DNA from 2 places in the Rhodococcus sp. NPDC056743 genome. Region 2 is predicted to be linked to the other one. Evidence: riboswitches for the same ligand, from Rfam matches in the RefSeq annotation. Region 2 holds a riboswitch; the other holds the start of a gene.
What was found. A riboswitch is a leader RNA that binds a small molecule or an ion and turns the genes downstream of it on or off. The one in region 2 is predicted to bind S-adenosylmethionine.
Positions count from the first base shown of each region.

Region 1: another riboswitch for S-adenosylmethionine. It lies ahead of ACFRFQ_RS15940 (bifunctional o-acetylhomoserine/o-acetylserine sulfhydrylase); the one in region 2 lies ahead of ACFRFQ_RS02515 (putative leader peptide).

Region 1 covers NZ_JBHTZI010000006.1:307,243-317,560, forward strand. The annotation lists gene ACFRFQ_RS15900 (FAD-dependent oxidoreductase) at 1-921, opposite strand, end outside; gene yhjD (inner membrane protein YhjD) at 1,041-2,078, opposite strand; gene trpS (tryptophan--tRNA ligase) at 2,140-3,174, opposite strand; gene ACFRFQ_RS15915 (barstar family protein) at 3,201-3,695, opposite strand; gene ACFRFQ_RS15920 (ribonuclease domain-containing protein) at 3,695-4,213, opposite strand; gene ACFRFQ_RS15925 (exodeoxyribonuclease III) at 4,223-5,068, opposite strand; gene ACFRFQ_RS15930 (MFS transporter) at 5,094-6,233, opposite strand; gene ACFRFQ_RS15935 (NADP-dependent isocitrate dehydrogenase) at 6,434-7,657, opposite strand; SAM riboswitch class IV at 7,964-8,108, shown strand; gene ACFRFQ_RS15940 (bifunctional o-acetylhomoserine/o-acetylserine sulfhydrylase) at 8,252-9,547, shown strand; gene ACFRFQ_RS15945 (homoserine O-acetyltransferase) at 9,580-10,318, shown strand, end outside.
Region 2 covers NZ_JBHTZI010000001.1:577,194-587,511, forward strand. The annotation lists gene ACFRFQ_RS02485 (sulfite exporter TauE/SafE family protein) at 1-159, opposite strand, end outside; gene ACFRFQ_RS02490 (amino acid ABC transporter permease) at 685-1,659, shown strand; gene ACFRFQ_RS02495 (amino acid ABC transporter ATP-binding protein) at 1,656-2,441, shown strand; gene ACFRFQ_RS02500 (ABC transporter substrate-binding protein) at 2,477-3,448, shown strand; gene ACFRFQ_RS02505 (FAD-dependent oxidoreductase) at 3,459-4,574, shown strand; gene ACFRFQ_RS02510 (GNAT family N-acetyltransferase) at 4,571-5,104, shown strand; SAM riboswitch class I at 5,192-5,286, shown strand; gene ACFRFQ_RS02515 (putative leader peptide) at 5,296-5,385, shown strand; gene ACFRFQ_RS02520 (ABC transporter substrate-binding protein) at 5,553-7,193, shown strand; gene ACFRFQ_RS02525 (ABC transporter permease) at 7,196-8,224, shown strand; gene ACFRFQ_RS02530 (ABC transporter permease) at 8,217-9,107, shown strand; gene ACFRFQ_RS02535 (dipeptide ABC transporter ATP-binding protein) at 9,104-10,318, shown strand, end outside.

The DNA.
Region 1 (10,318 bases), on a different contig from region 2:
CAATTGGCTGCTGTCGAAGTGCCGGCGGACAGTAGCGGGAACGCGGTAGCGGACCCCGTCGTCGAGTGACTGCGCCCCGGCAATCAACGCACCCACCTCGGGCACTGGCAGTGACGCTGCAAATCGAGCAAATCCCTCGGCGTCCAAGGGAGGTTCGTCCTTGCCGTACCCGGCGAGCGTAACTACCCAACGGTCACCTTCCTGCGCCATCATCAATCCGCCGCGGGGACGCTCCGGACTGGCACCTACCCCGACCCCCAGATCTCCGGCCAGATGGGATGGTTCACGCCGGTAGTGGCGAGTGGCGTAGGCAAGATGAATGGGAAGCTTCTCCTCGCGCGCCCGCGGGAACCCGAGCGATTCGAGCCAACCTTGGCTCATGGAACTGCGCCCCGAGGAGTCGATGATCAGGTCGGCCGCGATCACGCCATCCGCAACTTCTTCCTGCTCCACGCTCACGGCGAGTCCCGTGACTGCACGGTGTTGTGGATCAGTGGTGATGCCTGACGCAGTACACCTGTCGATGAGCTCCACATTGGGGAGCGCGCTTACCAGATTTCGCAGATGCCACTCGATGACCGGTCTGCTCACTACGAGCATCGGGACTCCGGAAACGCCCTTGGCCCACCGATGACCGTCGATGAACCAGCGGAAATCAGCCTGCATGTCTCCGTTCGGGGCACCGAATCCGAGAAGATCCTCGGTGAATCCGGGGAACAGCTCCTCCATTGCAGCTCTACCCCGCGTGGTCAAGGCGTGCGCGTGACGGGCCTGCGGTACGCATCGCCGCGGCCCGGGTGTGTCCGGTAGTGCATCTCGTTCCACGACGGTCACGTCGTCGACGAATTCGCTGAGCGCCCGGGCGGCCAAGAGTCCGCCTATTCCAGCGCCGATCACTACTGCGTACGAGGTTGTTGTCATGTCGACCACTGCCCTTGATCCGGCACTGCCCTTGATCCGGCACTGCCTTTGATCTGCCTTGTTCGTTCAGATCTCATCGTTCAACGACAGCATTGCGTTGGCGCGAGTAGTCGACTACCTCACTTACTCCGCCGACGTGCAATGCCCGACAGTCCGAGACCGGCTAATGCACCCGTCCCGATCAGTGCGGCCACGCGTGACGGCGACATACCTTCGCTGACGACCACCCGCGGCGCGATGATCGCCGGATCGGGCGGCGGGATGTAGGCCAGTGCCATGCTTTCCTGTGTCGTCGCCGCCCAGGCAGTGCAGAACAGCAGCATGCGCGACGCGGTGAACACGAAGACGAGCAAACCGATGATCGGTCCGAATGCGACGCCGGCAGGGCCGCTGCTGACCGCCGAAAGATAGATCGCACCAACCTGTTTGAATACTTCGAATACCAGAGCTGCCATCAGTGCTGCACCAGCGGCACTGCGTAAGCTCACCGGTTCACGCGGCAATCGTGCGATCACCCACAGGAACACAGCCCAGGTGGCCAGGATCGACAGCACTGTCGACAAGATTCGAAGTCCGACGCCGACCCCGGTGATGTTCTCGAGATTGAGCCACACCAGTACCTGACGCGCTACCGGCCCACTGCTGAGCGCCGACATGCCGAGCGAAACGACCAAAGCTGCGCCTAGACCGAGCAGTGCCCCGATGTCACCGATTTTGGTTCTGACGAACCCTTTGGAATCACGCTTGCTCTCCCACATCGCGGTGAGCGCATCGCGGACGTTGGCCATCCAGCCGAGGCCTGCGTACGACGCAACAACAAGGCCGATAACACCAACACTGGCGCGGGAATCGATCGCCGATTGAATCAGGCTGTTGATGGTGTCGCCAAGACTGCCAGGGATGGATTTGGTGATCTCTTCCTGAATGGTAGTCAGGTATTCGGGGTGGCCGGCCAGCACGAAACCGGCCACCGCGAACGCAACCATCAGGATCGGAATCAACGCGAGGACGCTGAAGTACGTGATTCCGGCGGCGTAGTAGTCGCCCTTCTGGTTCTGAAATCTCATACCCGCACGAACAAGGTGATCGAGCCACGGCCGTGCTGCGCGCTGTTTGTCGAGAAAGCTCGGCTCTTCGACGGCAACTGATTCAGCCACAGATATTCCCCCTGTATTCGTGTCGACCTGTTTCGTTCCAACCGGTTCACGATCCCCGAGATCAACCCTTGGGCGGCAGGAACCCGACCTTCTCGTACACGGTGGCAAGCGTGCGCGACGAGACCTCACGGGCCCGGTGCGCGCCGGCGGCAATGATGCGGTCCAACTCCGCCTCATCGGCAAGATAGCCGTCGACCTTGGCCTTGAGCGGAGTCACGAACTGCGCCAAGACGTCCGCGGTATCGGACTTGAGATCGCCGTAACCCTTGCCCTCGTAGCCCGCGACCAGAGTCTCGATCGGAACACCGGACAGAGCCGACTGAATGGTGAGCAGGTTGCTGACGCCAGGCTTGGCCTGCGGGTCGTAGCGGATCTCACGCTCGTTGTCGGTGACTGCCGACTTGATCTTCTTGGCCGACACCTTGGGATCGTCGAGCAGATTGATCAGACCAGCATCGCTCGCTGCCGACTTGCTCATCTTCGACGTCGGGTCCTGCAGGTCGTAGATCTTGGCAGTGCCCTTGATGATCTGCGGCTCCGGGACGACAAAGGCCTTGCCGTAGCGGCTGTTGAACCGTCCGGCCAGATCTCGTGCCAGTTCGAGGTGCTGACGCTGATCCTCACCTACCGGGACGCGCTGCGGGCGGTACAGCAAGATATCGGCAGCCATCAGAACCGGATACGTGAACAGTCCGACACTGGCGTTGTCACTGCCCTGTTTGGACGACTTGTCCTTGAATTGCGTCATCCGGCTGGCCTCACCGAAACCGGTGATGCAATTCAAGACCCAGGCAAGCTGAGCGTGCTCGGGAACCTGACTCTGGACGAAGATCGTTGCACGGTCTGGGTCGATCCCGATGGCAAGTAGCTGCGCCACGGCAACCTTGGTGCGCCGACGCAGTTCCTTGGGATCCTGGGTCACGGTGATGGCATGCAAGTCCGGGATGAAGTAGAAGGCATCGAAGTCGTCCTGCAACGGCACCCACTGCTGCAGTGCGCCCAGGTAGTTACCGAGGTGGAAGGAATCCGACGTCGGTTGGATACCGGACAGCACGCGAGGTTTTGCCGTGGGCTTCTGTTCTGCAGGGGTCGACATGCTTCCGATCTTTCCACGAGGGTGATTCAGTGGGTGTGTGTGGTGTCCGGGTAGCGGAGCACCGCAAGTTCCGCGGCAAAGGTTTCTTCGGAGTCCGAGTCGAATTGATACGCGGTGCCGAACACGGTGGGCGCCCATTCCTCGGCGTAGAAATCCATCGATTCCCGGAACCACGGCAACTGATCGGGTTCGCCGCGTAGCAAAAACTCAGCGTCTCGGACGAGAACGACGAACCCGGCGCCGAGGCCGAGTACATCGTCGAGATCACGCATGACGTCATCGAACGCGTCCTTGTTGCGGCCGAAGTGTGACGGAAACTGAAATGCTGCCGCAAATTCGTCGAAGACCTGCGCGACGGTCTGCAGGTGCGATCCGCGAACGACGCGAACAACAAGATCGCGCATCCGGAGATCCCTCGCCAACTCGTCCAGAAGCGCCGGCTCGCCGGACACAGCCACCGACGCGACGCCGGATTCCGGATCGAGCCACCGGTCGACACTGACAGCTCCGAGATCAGACATCAGCGGATCCTCGTAAAGGTCTCGTAGTGATCGAGGGTGTACCACGCGGAACCGTCGTTGCCGGTGACGATCCGCTCGGCATCACGGCCCTGACCGCTCTTCTTCGGATTGACATCCCACTCCTGGTAGACAACCCGGCCACCACCTGCCCCGACGGCCGGCAACCTGCCCTCGCTGTTGCGGAAGGTGACGCCGCCTTTGGTTCCCACCGCATTCGCGGAATCCGGCCACCGTCCGGCGTCGATTTCCACCAACGTCGCGAGTACCCGCGCCGGCGCATCGCTGCTCACTTGCTGGGCCGACGACTTCTGTGCCGACGAGGTCGGTTGGGCCGCCTTGGTGGTAGCGCCGGGCTTGACCTGGGTTGACGTCGCCGCCGAAGTCGACGTGCTCGAATTGGCCGAGCCCGCCGTCGCCGAACTGTCGGAGTCCTGAGAGGACAGCACCATCGCGAGCACGACCGCGAGCACGGCGACGACGACGGTGCCTAAGGCCTTGAGTGTCTTGGCACTGGGCATATCCGATGCCTACCGGTAGGAGACGGTGACGGGGGCGTGATCGGACCAACGCAAATCGTAGGATTCCGCGCGTTCGACGACGCCTACCTTGGCGCGCTCGGCAAATGCTCGGGTTGCCACCTGGTAATCGATGCGCCAGCCGGAATCGTTGTCGAATGCCTTACCCCGGTACGACCACCACGAGTACGGTCCCTCGACGCCCGGATGCAGCGTCCGGAACACGTCGACCCACGCGGACTCGTCTCCGAACAGAACGTCCATCCACTCCCGCTCGCTCGGCAGGAAGCCGGAAGACTTCTTGTTGCCCTTCCAGTTCTTCAAGTCTGCTTCGTTGTGGGCGATGTTCCAGTCACCACTGACCACCACGTGGCGCCCGGCCGACTCGGCAGCAGCGGCGGTGACCGCGAGATGAGCTGCGAATGAACTCATGAACCGTTCTTTCGCTTCTTGCTTCGGGGTCAGTGCCTCCCCCGTCGGCAGGTAGAGACTTGCCACCGTGAGGTCGGCAAAATCCGCTTCGATGTAGCGTCCCGCGTCCTGAAATTCTTCGTCACCGAAACCGATGCGAACGGCGTCGGCTTCGACGCGGGACAGGACGGCGACGCCGTTGCGTCCCTTGGCCGACGGCTCAGCCGAAACGAGGAACCAACCGTTCGACAGCGCAGGTTCGAGAGTCTCGTGCAACTGCTTGTCGGATGCTCGGGTTTCCTGCAGACAGATGAAATCCGCGTCGGTCTTCTCGAGCCATTCGGTCATGCCCTTGCGGGCTGCGGCTCGAATGCCGTTGACGTTCACCGACGTGATCGTGTGAGGCGCGAGAATATGAGAGTCAGCTGTTTGTGGCACGGCAAGCACCGTAGCCGATGGTGCCGACGTGTTCTCAGTTCGCGGCTCTACGCTGCAGGATCACTGCAACCACCAGGACGCCGAGGCCGGCGACGGCAAGGAGTGAGCCGACCGCAGCGGGCGCGGTGTAACCGAAGCCTGCGGCGATCACCACTCCACCGATCCAGGCTCCGAACGCATTCGCGATGTTGAGGGCGGCGTGATTGAGCGACGCGGCGAGGGTCTGGGCGTCCTCGGCCACGTCCATCAACCGGGTCTGAAGCCCCGGAACCATGGACGCGCCGGCCAAACCGATGAGGAAGACGAAGAGCAACGCCGTGTACGGGTTACGAACGGCGAGCACAAAGACCGCAAGGATGATCGCAAGCGACGCCATCGACGCGAACAGGCCCTTCATGAGCGCCCGATCCGCGAGAAAGCCACCGACGAAGTTGCCGGCCACCATGCCGAGGCCGTAGAGCATGAGCGCCAACGGAACAAACGACGCACCCAAGCCGGACACGTCCGTGAGCGTCGTGCTGATGTAGGTGTAAACGGCAAACATGCCACCGAATCCGACCATGCCCACTATCAGGGTCATCCACACCTGGATGCGGCCCAATGCCTTGAGTTCGGTGATCGGGTTGGTGATCGGCATAGCGTCGAGGCGCGGGATCCAGACAAGCAGCGACACCACAGTTGCGACACCGATCACCGCGACCAGCGCGAAGGCACTGCGCCAGCCCACGGTTTGCCCGAGCCACGCGGCCGCCGGCACACCGACGACATTGGCGACGGAGAGACCCATCATCACCATGGCAACAGCTTTGGCACGCTTACCCGGTTCGGCCAGGTGCGCCGCAACCAGGGCGGCAACACCGAAGTACGCACCGTGCGGCAACCCCGCGACGAATCGGGCGAGCATCAGCGTCGTGTACGACGGCGCGAACACCGACGCGGCATTGCCCACGGTGAACGCAATCATGAGAGCGATCAAGAGTGTGCGGCGCGGGATCCGAGCAGTCAGGGCCGCGATGAGCGGCGCACCCACGACAACGCCGAGCGCATACGCGGAGATGACGTGACCGGCGGTGGGCTCGGACACACCCAACCCGGTTGCCATCTCCGGTAGGAGACCCATCGCCACGAACTCGGTGGTGCCGATACCGAACCCGCCGAGCGCCAACGCGAGCATCGCCGGACCCCTGGTAGAACGGGCCCTGGATGTCGGGGCATCGAGGTGGGAAAGGGTTGACGACGTCACTGGTCAATTGTTGTCGCAGACTTGGTTGAACTTCCAAGTGAGAGCCGGTGAGTTCGCTCACGTGAGACCACGGACACACATGGGACGCCCGGAGTGCCCGGGCGTCCCATGTGAAAAGTGAAGCTGTGAAACTACTTCGCGGCCATGGCCTTCTGCAGGTTCACATCGAGCGCACCGAGGAATTCTTCGGTGGTCAGGTAACCCTGGTCGCCGCCGACCAGCATCGAGAGGTCCTTGGTCATCTGGCCGCTTTCGACGGTCTTGATGACAACGTCTTCGAGCTGCTGCGCGAAGCCGATGACCTCAGGGGTGCCGTCGAGCTTGCCACGGTGCTCGAGCCCACGGGTCCACGCGAAGATGGACGCGATCGGGTTGGTCGAGGTGGGCTTGCCCTGCTGGTGCTGACGGTAGTGACGCGTGACGGTGCCGTGAGCAGCCTCTGCCTCACAGGTCTTTCCGTCCGGTGTCAGCAGAACCGACGTCATGAGGCCGAGCGAGCCGAAGCCCTGAGCCACGGTGTCGGACTGGACGTCGCCGTCGTAGTTCTTGCATGCCCAGACGTAGCCGCCCTCCCACTTGAGTGCGGAAGCGACCATGTCGTCGATGAGGCGGTGCTCGTAGGTCAGACCTGCGGCATCGAACTCAGCCTTGAACTCGGTCTCGTAGACGTGCTGGAAGATGTCCTTGAAGGCACCGTCGTACGCCTTGAGAATGGTGTTCTTGGTGGACAGGTACACCGGGTAGTTCTGCTGCAGACCATAGGTGAGCGACGCGCGAGCGAAGTCACGAATGGAATCGTTGAAGTTGTACTGCCCCTGGACGATGCCGCCGTTCTCGGGGAAGTTGACCAGTTCGTGCTCGATCGGTGCGCTTCCGTCCTCAGGCGTGTAGGTGATCATCACCTTGCCGGGGCCGGGGACCTTGAAGTCTGTGGCGCGGTACTGGTCACCGAATGCGTGACGGCCGATGATGATCGGCTTGGTCCAGCCCGGGACGAGTCGCGGAACGTTCGAGATGATGATCGGTGCACGGAAGATCGTGCCGCCGAGAATGTTGCGGATCGTTCCGTTGGGGGAACGCCACATCTTCTTGAGACCGAATTCCTCGACACGAGCCTCATCCGGCGTGATGGTGGCGCACTTGACGCCCACGCCGTGCTTCTGGATCGCGTGTGCGGCGTCGATGGTGACCTGGTCATCCGTCTCGTCGCGGTACTCGATACCGAGGTCGTAGTACTCGAGGTTCACATCGAGGTACGGGTGGATCAACTTGTCTTTGATGAACTGCCAGATAATGCGTGTCATCTCGTCGCCGTCGAGTTCGACGACGGTGCCCTCAACCTTTATTTTGGACATGGGTGCTTCGCGTCCTCCTAGGAAGTTTCCCCTGGTTACACGGTTGCGGTCACACTTTGTGAGTGGGTCCGCGAACGGTTCGATTATCAAACCTAGACTGTGTGGACTGATCCCGGGAGATGAGTCCCAAACAAGACAAGCGTACTGCTAACCCTCGGGACCGCAACCGGCAGCCCCTCCTCCAAGTCACTACCGGCCGGTAACTTTTGCCTGCTAGTGGGCGCGCTCGCGTCGAATGGCGACTGGTGACACCGCACACTTCGACCCGCGTCATGCGTCGGCTTCACTCCCGGTAGAATTCAGCTCGGTCATGAGTACCAGCGTCAAGCCCCGGCTCGCTGGACGGCAACCCTCCAACCGCGGTGGGGTGCCCCGGGTGATGACCAGGTCGCCTCGAGGTGAAACTGCGCAGTTGCAGCTTCACCGGATTTCCAGGCGACAAGCGCGGGTCCGACAGGGACGGACCCCAGACCGGGCCGAGCCCCACGGAGGTTTTTCAGTATGTGTCGCACTTGTAGATAGACCCCAGCACGGGGCGGCGATCATTCGCCCCCGTCCGACAGCTATCCGTCAGACCACTGGAGTACACAAATCATGACCGACATCTCAGCTAACTGGTCCTTCGAGACCAAGCAGGTCCACGCCGGACAAACCGCAGACACCGCGACCAACGCACGCGCTCTGCCGATCTACCAGACAACCAGCTACGTCTTCGACAACACCGATCACGCTGCCGCGCTGTTCGGCCTGGCCGAGCCGGGCAACATCTACACGCGCATCATGAATCCGACGCAGGATGCCGTCGAGCAGCGCATCGCTGCACTCGAAGGTGGAGTCGCTGCACTCCTGCTGTCGTCGGGTCAGGCCGCCGAGACCCTCGCGATCCTGAACCTCGCCGAAGCCGGAGACCACATCGTCGCCTCGCCCTACCTCTACGGCGGCACCTACAACCTCCTGCATTACACGCTTCGCAAGCTCGGCATCGAAACCACCTTCGTCGAGGATCCGGACAACCTCGACCAGTGGGCAGCTGCCGTCCGCCCCAACACCAAAGCCTTCTTCGGCGAGACCATCGCCAACCCCAAGAACCACATCCTCGACATCCCCGGCATCAGCGCCCTCGCCCACGAGAACGGAATACCGCTGATCGTCGACAACACCGTCGCCACCCCCTACCTGCTCCGCCCTCTCGAACACGGCGCAGATATCGTCCTGCACTCCGCCACCAAATACCTCGGCGGGCACGGCACCGCTATCGCCGGCGTCATCGTCGACGGCGGAAGCTTCGACTGGACCCAGGGACGCCACACCAACTTCACCACCCCCGACCCGAGCTACAACGGCGTCACCTTCGCCGACCTCGGCGCGCCCGCCTACGCACTCAAAGCCCGCGTACAGCTCCTGCGCGACCTCGGCTCCGCCGTCGCGCCGTTCAACGCGTTCCTCATCGCCCAAGGCATCGAAACCTTGAGCCTGCGCATCGAACGCCACGTCGCCAACGCCAAGCAGGTGGCCGAATTCCTCGAAGGCCATCCCGCCGTGGCCTCCGTCTCCTACGCGGGACTCCCCTCCTCACCGTGGTACGAACGCGGAAAGCAACTGACCCCCAAGGGAACCGGCGCCATCGTCACCTTCGAGCTGCCCGGCGGTGTCGACGCAGGCAAGAAGTTCGTCAACGCCCTTACCCTGCACAGCCACGTCGCCAACATCGGTGACGTCCGCTCCCTCGTCATCCACCCCGCCTCCACCACCCACGCCCAACTCACTCCCGCGGAACAGCTCGCGGCCGGAGTCACGCCCGGACTCGTCCGCCTCGCCGTCGGAATCGAAGGCATCACCGATATCCTCGCCGACCTCGAAACCGGCCTCACCGCGGCGGCGGCATCTTGACCGTCAACGAAGCCCAGACAAAGGTCGCCGATATCCTGCCGCCGCCGGACGGCCGGGTCGGAACCGTCGACATCGGCTCACTCCAGCTCGAGAACGGCGCAGTGCTGCCGTCGGTATCGCTTGCGGTTCAACGGTGGGGCGAGCTGTCTCCGAACCGCGACAACGTCGTTCTGGTGGAGCATGCACTGACCGGAGACTCACACGTCACCGGCCCGGCATCAGACACCCAGCCCTCCCCCGGTTGGTGGAACGGGATGGTGGGCCCCGGCGAACCTGTCGACACCGGCGAATGGTGCGTCATTGCAACCAATGTTCTGGGCGGTTGTCGTGGTACCACCGGTCCGAGTTCGCTTGCCGAGGACGGCAAGCCGTGGGGTAGCCGGTTTCCGGGCATCTCCATTCGCGATCAGGTCGCAGCCGAAAAGAAGCTGATCGACCTGCTTGGTATCGATCGGCTTGCTTCAGTGGTCGGCGGCTCCATGGGCGGCATGCGGACCCTCGAATGGGCTGTGTCGTATCCGGAGAATCTGAACTCCGCACTGGTCTTGGCCACAGGTTCACGCGCCACCGCCGATCAAATCGGTACACAGACAACACAAATCGCCGCCATCATGTCCGACCCCGATTGGCAGGGCGGCAATTATCACGGGACCGGACGCACTCCCCGCGCCGGACTCGGGATCGCCAGGCGCATCGCGCACCTCACCTACCGCGCCGAAACGGAACTCGACACCCGTTTCGAGAACACCGCCCAGGGGCATGAAAACCCCT
Region 2 (10,318 bases):
TACAAGGCCGACGGCGTTGGACATCGTCGCAGTGACCGGAGGCATGCCGAAAGCTACGAGGGTGGGGAAGGTGATCAGGGTTCCACTGCCCACCACGGCATTGATGGCCCCGGCGCCGATACCCGCCACGAGAATAAAAAATGCGTCCAGTCCGCTCACTCCGCAGACGGTACTGCAGGGTGATTCGGGGGTACTCGGTGGCTCGGGGCATTGGATACGGCTAATCCATTGAACACGTCATCTGCCCGTTGCGGGAGGGTTGAATTCAGCCTGATTTCAAGGCGGGGTTGCTGCTATTTCCCTTGCAGCGCAGGGAAATACAACATTTGACGACTCGGGGTTCTGCGTCTAGTATTTGCTCACCATCTCGAGCGACCGAGAGACCTGGCTCGTCGACGTCGCAGCAACCCCCCGAGTGATCGGGAGCGGGTGCTTTCTGCCAGGACCGATGGAAGGCATCACATGAGTATCACTCGCTGCGCCGGTACCGCTCCGTGCGCCGGTTCGAACGCGTACGCACCGCACCGTCGACGTCACATCGACCTGCGTCGTACCGCGTCGTGTCACTGTCGCTGACCGAACTTCTCGGCACCCGAAAGTTCGCTGCACTCGTAAGTCGTCGCGCAGCATTCCCATTTTCCGAAAGGTCTATTTTGTGATGTCTACTCCGCCTGGCAGTGCGCCGTGAGCGCGCCCACCGAGATCCGCCCGGAAAAACGGGTGGCCGCGCCGGAACTTCCCGACTCCGAGCTTGTTGTTGCCCGCACCTGGCACCCGCTTCGTTGGGTGATCAGCGCGATCGTTCTGGTACTGCTTGCCCAGTTCATTCACGGGCTCGTCGTCAATCCGGGCTGGGACTGGCCGACGTTCGCTCAGTACTTCACCGCGAAATCGGTACTGGCCGCGTTGTGGATGACGATCAAGCTGACCCTGTGGGGAACGATACTCGGGTTCGGACTCGGCGTGTTCCTGGCGCTCGGTCGCTTGTCGAAGAATCCGGTCCTGCAGGTCATCGCCTGGACCTACATCTGGGCGTTCCGCTCGATTCCGCTCATCGTGCAGTTGCTCTTCTGGTTCAACATCACGTACCTGTACCAGACGCTCTCTCTCGGAATACCTTTCGGCCCTGAGTTCTTCACATTCCAGGTCAGTGGTGTGATCGGTGGATTCACCGCGGCCGTCATCGGTTTGGCGTTGCATCAGGCCGCATATTCGGCAGAGATCATCCGTTCCGGAATCATCTCGGTGGATCACGGTCAGATCGAAGCGGCGCACTCGCTCGGTATTCCGCGCAGCCGTCAGTTCTTCAAGATCGTTCTCCCGCAAGCGATGCGGGCAATTCTACCCAATGCGGCCAACGAGGTCATCGGACTCTTCAAGGGAACCTCCATCGTTTCCACCATGGCAATCGCCGAGCTGTTCTACCAGGTGCAGGTAATCTTCGGGCGCAACGGACGAGTAGTGCCACTGCTGATGGTCGCCACAATCTGGTACATCATCCTCACGACGCTGCTCTCGATCGGCCAGTATTACGTCGAGCGGCACTACGCACGAGGGTCCGCGCGTGCTCTCCCGCTGACTCCGGTGCAGAAGGTGCGCAAGAAGTTCGAAGAGATCCGCGATGCGCGTCTCGACATTCCGCGAGGTGCATCCCGATGACCGTAGAACTGACCGACGAGACGGTGTACGCCGTCGAGGCACGCGGTATCCACAAGTCGTTCGGTGCTCTGGAAGTGCTTGCCGGCGTTGATCTCCTGGTTCGCAAGGGCGAGGTCACCGTGATTCTCGGGCCGTCGGGTTCCGGCAAGTCCACCTTGCTGCGCGCACTCAATCATCTCGAGAAAGTCGATCGCGGCACCGTGCGGATCGACGGAGAGCTGATCGGCTATCGGCGCAAGGGAAATCGGCTTCACGAACTGCGCGACCGCGAAATTCTGAAGCAGCGCTCGAACATCGGTTTCGTGTTCCAGAACTTCAATCTGTTTCCCCATCTCACGGCGCTGGAAAACGTGGTGGAAGCACCGCTGTCGGCCCAGAAACGCGACCGCGACGACGTGTATCGCGAAGCACGTGCGCTCCTCGAACGAGTGGGCGTGGGGGACAAGGCAGACGAGTATCCCCGTCAACTCTCCGGTGGCCAACAGCAACGTGTCGCCATTGCCCGGGCATTGGCACTGCGTCCGGCTGTGATTCTCTTCGATGAACCGACGTCGGCGCTCGATCCCGAATTGGTCGGTGAAGTCCTCGAAGTTCTTGCCCAGCTTGCCCGCGACGGCGCCACCTTGGTGATCGTCACGCACGAGGTCGGATTCGCTCGGGAGGTGGCGGACACCGCAGTCTTCATGGACGGCGGAGTCATCGTCGAGCAGGGCCCACCGTCGCAGGTGATCGACAACCCGGTTCACGAACGGACCAAAGCTTTTCTCTCCCGCGTCCTCTGACGCGTCACAGACACATTTCCGAAAGGCACACACTGATGTTTTCCCGATCCCGCCGCGTTACTGTCCTGATCTCGGCTCTCGCCACAGTCGGACTGCTCAGCGCAGCCTGCAGTAGCGCGGACGCCGAGTCCGACGGTAGCCAGGTCACCGCCGCCGCGGGTTACAACCTCACTGCGGAGCAGAATCGCATCACCACCGACAAGGTGGATTCCATCGCTGCCGAGGTGCCCCAGGAAATCCGCGACCGCGGCACGCTGCGAGTTACCGGCAGCGCCGGTTCCGCTCCGCCGCTTCGCTTCTACGCCGACGACGACACGACGCTCATCGGCTCCGAAACCGACTTCGCCTACCTGATCGGCGACGTTCTCGGGTTGAAGGTGGACCTGCAGACAGCCGACTGGGCACAGAACTTCGTTCGGATCGACTCCGGGGAAGCCGACGCGTTCATCTCCAATGTGACTGTGACAGAGGAACGTAAGGAGAAGTACGACTTCGCCACTTACCGACTCGACACCCTCGCGTTCGAAGCCAAGAAGGGTGCCGGGGTCTCCATCAAGGAGCCCAAGGATATTGCCGGGCTGAAGATCGCGGTGGGATCCGGCACCAATCAGGAAGCGCTGCTGGTCAAGTGGAACGAGCAGAACGTCGCCGCCGGTCTGGCCCCCACCGACATCTCCTACTACCAGAACACCACCGACTACTACCTGCCCCTGCAGTCCGGCCGGATCGACGCTTACTTCGGACCGAACCCGTCGTCGCAGTTCCATGCCAAGCAGTCGGGTGAAACCGAGGTGGTCGGTGAGTTCTCCGGGGCCGGTGACGCCTTGCAAGGGCAGATCGCCGTGTTGGTGAAGAAGGACAACGGACTGATCAAGGCAATCAACGACGCCATCAACCACGCGATCGAGAACGGCACGTACCAGCAGATTCTCGAGCGGTGGAACATCACCGGCGAAGCCGTCGACACCTCCCTGATCAACCCGCCCGGACTCCCGAAGACCAAGTGAGCCAACGTCGATGAGTGAAATTCTCGATGTAATCGTCATCGGCGGCGGACTGGTCGGGTCCTCAGCGGCCTGGCGGCTCGCCGCCCGCGGACGTCGCGTCGTCCAACTCGAGCAGTACGCACCAGGGCACAAGCACGGCGCGTCGCACGGCACTTCCCGGATCTACCGACAGGCGTACGACAATCACCTGTACACGGGGTTGGCGGCATCGGCTCTCCCGCTGTGGCGGGAGCTTGAAACCACGACGGACATCGGCTTCCTGGAGTTGACGGGTGCCATCGATCACGGCCTGCCGCAGGCTGTGGTCACCAAGGCGCGGGTGCTCGCCGAAGCGGGCATCAAGGGTGAGATCCTCACTCCCGCCGAGGCATCCGATCGCTGGCCGGGCTTGCGATTCGACACGACAGTTCTGCATCACCCCGATGCGGGCAGGCTGCATGCGGATCGTGCCGTCGTAGCGCTCGAAGCGGGTTCACGATTCGCGGGAGCCGACGTACGCCACGGCACGCGCGTGCTGACAATCGCGGAGGCGTCGTACGGCGTCGACGTGATCACGGACAGCGGGACTTTGAGAGCTCAGCACGTCGTTGTTGCAGCCGGCGCCTGGACTGCGGAATTGATCGACCGAAGCCAACTCGGCGGCCAGGTCGTGTTGCCGACCCTGCGTACGACGCAGGAACAACCGGCGCACTTTGCGCCACTCGATCCGGGAACGGCGTGGCCGAGCTTTGTGCATCATCCCGGCGCGGAGCTGAGCACCGCCGGAATCTACGGACTCGGATCAGAGGACGGAATCAAGATCGGCGAGCATGCGACGGGGCCGGAAGTGACTCCGCAGACTCGTAGCTACATCCCTGATGCCGACGGCGAGCAGCGTCTGGTCGAGTACGCCGAGGCCTGGTTGCCCGGTGTCGATTCGGCGCAGGTCGAGTCCTTGACCTGCCTGTACACCAGTACCCCTGACAGTAATTTCGTGATCGACCGGGTTGGCGCCGTAACTGTCGCCGCGGGATTTTCCGGGCACGGATTCAAATTCGGGCCGGCGCTCGGCGAGCTGGTGGCCGATCTGGTGGAAGGAAAGGCTTTGTCACCGCAGGAATTCCGGTTGGGGGTGCGTCTCTCATGACAATCGAGATTGCGGGAATCGGCGGCGTAGAGGTGCGGCCGGTCTTGCAGGACGATCCGCTGGCCGCTCCGCTCATCGAGGAATTGGCAGTGGAGTACAGCTCACGGTACGGCGGCACTCGTGACGAGGTGTTCGAAGACCTGACAACGTATCCGGCCGAGGAGTTTGCGCCGCCACAAGGTGCATTGCTGGTTCTGACTCTCGGGGATCAACCGATCGCGGGTGGTGCGTTCCGCCAATTCGATTCCGATACTGCCGAACTCAAGCGGATCTGGACGTCGGCCTCCTTCCGTCAGCGTGGTCTCGGAAAGGTTGTCGTCAGGGAACTGGAGGCCGAGATCGCCGCTCGGGGTTATCGGCGGGTGTTTCTCACGACCGGTCCCCGTCAACCCGAAGCGGTTGCCCTGTACCTCTCGTGTGGATACACGCCGCTGTACGACACCGCGCTTGCGCCTCTCGAGGTGGGAATTCACCCATTCGACAAGAAGCTGCACGTTCGGCATGACTACGACCGGAGAGTGCCGGCATGAGCGCGGAGGAGTTCCCGAAAATGTGGCGTACGCTGCAATTCCTAGTGAGCAAGTTGACAATTCGCGATCATCTCGTAGACTTGCGAACGACCATCTCGAGCGACAGAGAGACCTGGCTCAATGAAGTCGCAGCAACCCTTCGCGTCATCGCGTGAGGGTGCTACCGCCAGGATCGATGGAGGAATGCAGCAATGAAGGCAGTTGAAGGCGGTTTCGATACCGCGTGGTCGCGCCGTCACGTAGACCTGTGCCGCACAGCAGGATCGTTCTGTACTCACTGACCATGGCAGCGATGTTCGCATCGTAGTGTGACCCTGGTCAGTATCTCGAGGCCCCCGCAGTTGGGTAAGCCTGTTTTCTATTCTCTTCGTAGCTGATTCGTGCTTGGTTACCCCGTTGTCCGGTGGTGACAGGCGCGCTTTTCCGCATGCCTCATTAGGAGTTCTCGGTGTCTTCACGCTCAATCGGTGCACGCTCACGTGTCACCGTCGTCGCCGGTATCGGCGCTATTTCGGTCCTCGGCACCGTACTTGCCGGTTGCAGCACCAGTAGCGGTGACACCAGTGCAGACGCCGGTCCCGCCCAGTCGGGCGGAACCCTCCGCTACGGACTCTCCACGGCGCCTACCTGCGCAGACCCGGCTCAGGCGGGCACGAATCAGACCGTGTATGTCACTCGCAGCGTGGTGGATTCGCTGACGGATCAGAACGTGGAGTCCGGCGAGATCACGCCGTGGCTTGCCAAGAGCTGGGACATCAGCCCCGACGCCGCAAGCTTCACATTCAAGCTGCGCGACGACGTCACCTTCAGCGACGGCACTCCGGTCACCGCGGCTTCGGTCAAGAAGAACTTCGATGTCGTCAAGGATCTGGGCCCCAACGCCGCACTGGCGAAGAGTTATCTGTCCACCTACACCGGCACCGACGTCATCGACGAGCACACCGCAAAGGTGAACTTCTCGGGACCCAATGTGCAGTTCCTGCAAGCAACTTCGACGCCGCAGCTCGGAATACTGGCGGATTCCACCACGGCACTGCCGTCGGAGCAACGTTGCGCCGGTAATGCCGTGATCGGTTCCGGTCCGTTTGTCTACTCCGATTGGCAGCAGGATCGCTCGGTCTCGATCAAGAAGCGAACCGGGTACAACTGGGCGTCGGACGCAACCGCGCACCAGGGTGAGGCATACCTCGACGGCGTCGACTTCACCGTCGTTCCGGAGTCCGGAGTTCGGGCCGGCAGCGTTGCTTCCGGCCAGCTCGACGCGGTCAGCGACGCGTTGACGCAGGACGCTCCCCAGATCGAAGCCGCAGGCGGGCGGGTCCTGACTCGTCCGAATCCCGGAATCGTGTTCTTCTTCCAGCCCAACGTCAGTCGCGGAGTTCTCGCAGATCAGGCTGTCCGACAAGCGATCATCCCCGCCATCAACCGGCAGGAACTCGTCGACACGGTGCTGGATCCGAGTTTCTTCCCCGCGACGAGCCCGCTGGCGCACACCACGCCGCTCTACGCAGATCAGTCCGGAGTCGTGACCTACGACGCGGACAAAGCCGGAAAGCTGCTCGACGCAGCGGGGTGGAAGACCGGCTCCGACGGAATACGTGAGAAGGACGGCCAGAAGCTGACTTTCGCGATTTCCTTCAGTCCGGTGTTCGCCGGCAACCAGGCAATCCTCGAGCTGGTTCAGCAGCAGCTCAAGAAGGTGGGTGTCGACCTGAAACTCAACCTCCTGTCCAACGGGGAACTGACCGAGAAGCAGAACTCGGGTGACTACGACGCCGTCTACTACAACGCCACCCGCGCGGATGCGGATATCCTCCGGACCACCTTCGGTGTCGAGGGCCGAAATCTCAACAAGCGTGCCGCAGATCCGGAGCTCGACAAGGTCCTGACGGAGCAGTTGGCAACAACCGACTCCGCTGCGCGTGGTGAATTGGTCAGTGAAGCGCAGGAACTGATCATCGACCGTGGACTGTCGATTCCGACCATCGAACTCTCGCAGGCAGTGGGAGCCGGAGCGTCGGTGCAGGACCTGAACTTCGAGGCGTCCTCACGTCTGCAGTTCTACGACGCATGGTTGTCGGGTAAGTAATCATGACTCGATACGTACTCACCCGACTGGGCCAAGCCGCACTGGTCCTCTGGGCGGCCTTCACCATCTCGTTCGTGATTCTCTTTCTGTTGCCCAGTGACCCGGTCAGCATGGCGGCAGAATCGTCGGGGCAGGGTGTTGCCGTGGATCAAGCTGCGCTCGATCAGCTTCGGGCACGATACGGCTTGGACCAGTCGGTGTGGGTGCAGTACTGGACGTCGCTGACAAATGCACTTCGCGGCGATTTCGGTACGTCGATCGCGACCGGCCAATCGGTCACCGATGCGATCTTCTCGGCCTTGCCGAGCACGCTGGTACTGGCCGTCACCGGGCTGGTTCTCTCCGTGGTGTTCGGAGTGACGATTGCCTTCTTCGCGACGTACACCCGCAAGCGATGGCTCGCGAATCTGTTGTTCTCGCTGCCGCCACTCGGAGTGGCTGTGCCTACCTTCTGGGTGGGACTGATTCTCCTGCAGCTCTTCTCGTTCCGGTTGCACATCTTCCCGGCGTTCGGTGACAAGGGCTTCGCGACAGTGATTCTCCCGGCAATCACCTTGGCCATCCCGACGGGTGCCGTGATCGCTCAGGTGCTCACGACCAGCCTGCAGTCGACGCTGCGTTCACCGCATGCTGAGACTGCGTACGCAAAAGGGGCAAGCCGTTGGCGGGTTCACACCCGTCACGCGTTGCGACTCGCGAGCATCCCGGCATTCACCATCGCCGGCGTGCTGGTCGGAACATTGCTCGCCGGTTCGGTGGTTGTCGAGACGGTGTTCTCCCGCGCCGGCGTCGGTCGTTTGACACAGACTTCGGTGATGGCGCAGGACATCCCGGTGGTTCAGGGTGTTGTCGTGTTCGCCTCCTTGGTGTTCGTGCTCGTCAACCTCGCGGTCGACCTCTTCTACCCGCTGATCGATCCACGCATCATCCAGGCGAAGAAGACCGTCACCGAAAAAGCGAACGCCGAAGAATCAAACGCCGAGAAATCAAACCCTGAAAGCTCGACCGATCTGGAGCCGACACATGTCTGACACACTGATCGAACCCCTGCTCCTCGATCCGAGCGTCGACGAGAAGACACCGGTCGCTCCGGGCCGCAAGTCCACCGTGATCAGCTTGATCCGCAAGCCGGGTCTGGTGATTCCGGTGCTGATCGTGTTGCTGGCCATCGGTTTTGCCGTGGCGCCCGGTGTGTTTGCCAGCGGCGACCCGCTGTCCGGCGTCCCCGCGGACAAACTGCAGGGCCCGAGCCTGGCGCACTGGTTCGGAACCGACAATCTGGGGCGAGACCTCTACACCCGGTTCGTGCACGGCGCCGCGTTGTCCTTGACGGCGACGCTGGTCGCGGTGGGGATTGCGCTGGTCGTCGGATCGTTGGTCGGGCTGATTGCAGGATTTGTCGGTGGCGTGGTCGACGCAGTGCTGATGCGCATCGTCGACGTTCTGCTCTCGATTCCCGCTTTGCTGTTGTCACTGGCGCTGGTCACTGCACTCGGTTTCGGCACCATCAACGTCGCGATCGCTGTCGGTGTGGCAATGGTTGCAAACTTTGCCCGCGTGATGCGTGCGGAGGTGATGCGGGTGCGCAGTGCCCAGTACGTCGAGGCGGCTTTCGGTTCGGGAGTGCAGTGGCTCGGGGTTCTGCGCCGGCATATCCTGCCCAACTCCTACGCCCCCGTGATCGCACTGTCGGCAGTGGAGTTCGGTCAGGCAGTACTTGCGGTGTCCGCGTTGAGTTTCCTGGGTTTCGGAGCGGTACCACCCACCCCGGAGTGGGGATCGCTGGTGTCCGAGGGACGGAACTACCTCGCTAATGCCTGGTGGATGACAACACTTCCCGGCCTGGCAATCGTTGCCGTCGTCATCTCGGCGCATCGCATCGGTCACGAAATCGAAAGGAGCAACCGGCGATGAGTACTACTGAGGATCAGTTGCTTTCCGTCACCGATCTGCAGATCTCCTACGGACACACCCCTGCCGTCACCGGTGTGAGCTTCACGGTCGGCCGCGGTGAAGTTGTTGCGGTGGTGGGTGAGTCAGGATCAGGAAAGTCCACCACAGCTCACGCCATTCTCGGGCTTCTCTCGGGTAGCGGCCACGTCACCGGAGGCGGCGTCGAGTTCGAGGGCGAACGTATCGACGAATACTCGGATCGGGCGTGGCAGAAAATCCGTGGCGCGCGTATCGGTTTGGTGCCGCAGGATCCCACCACGTCGCTCAACCCGGTGACCCGGATCGGGGATCAGGTTGCAGAAGTACTTCGCATTCACGGCCTGGCCGACCGGCGGAAAGCGCGGTTGGATGCCATCGAGGTTCTCGAACGCGCGGGAATCGATCGCCCGGAGATCCGGGCACGGCAGTACCCACACGAGCTCTCCGGCGGTATGCGGCAACGAGTTCTGATCGGTATCGCGCTGGTGGCAAACCCGGCACTGATCATTGCCGACGAGCCCACCAGCGCCCTGGACGTTACTGTGCAACGACGAATCCTCGACCACTTGGACGAGCGGATTGCCGAATCCGGGTCCGCAGTTCTCCTCATCACTCATGACCTGGGTGTGGCCGCGGACCGCGCGGACCGGATTTTGGTGATGCAGGGTGGCCGGATTGTCGAATCCGGCCGTACCGCAGAGATTTTGGAAAATCCACAACACGAGTACACGAGGAAGTTGCTGAGCGCGGCGCCGAGCCTTTCTTCGGGACCGGTCGATCGCCCCGTTCGTCAGGATACGACGCCGCTACTGACGCTGTCCGGAATCACCAAGCGCTTCAACGTGGGCCGCGGGAGTTCGATAACCGCGGTGAACGACGTCTCGCTGACCGTACCGCGTGGTCAGACGGTGTCGCTGGTGGGGGAGTCCGGTTCCGGGAAGTCCACGACCGCGCGCATTGCCGTGCGATTCGAACAGGCGGATGCAGGCACCATCACCTTCGACGGCCGGGACATCACGCGGGTCAAGGGCGGTGATCTCCGTGAACTGCGACGCAAGATCCAGCTTGTCTACCAGAACCCGTACGCGTCCCTCGACCCCAAGCTTTCGATCGTCGACATCGTGGCGGAGCCGTTGCGAGCCTTCAAGGTCGGCAGTCGAATCGAACAGCAGGCCCGCGCCGCGGAACTACTC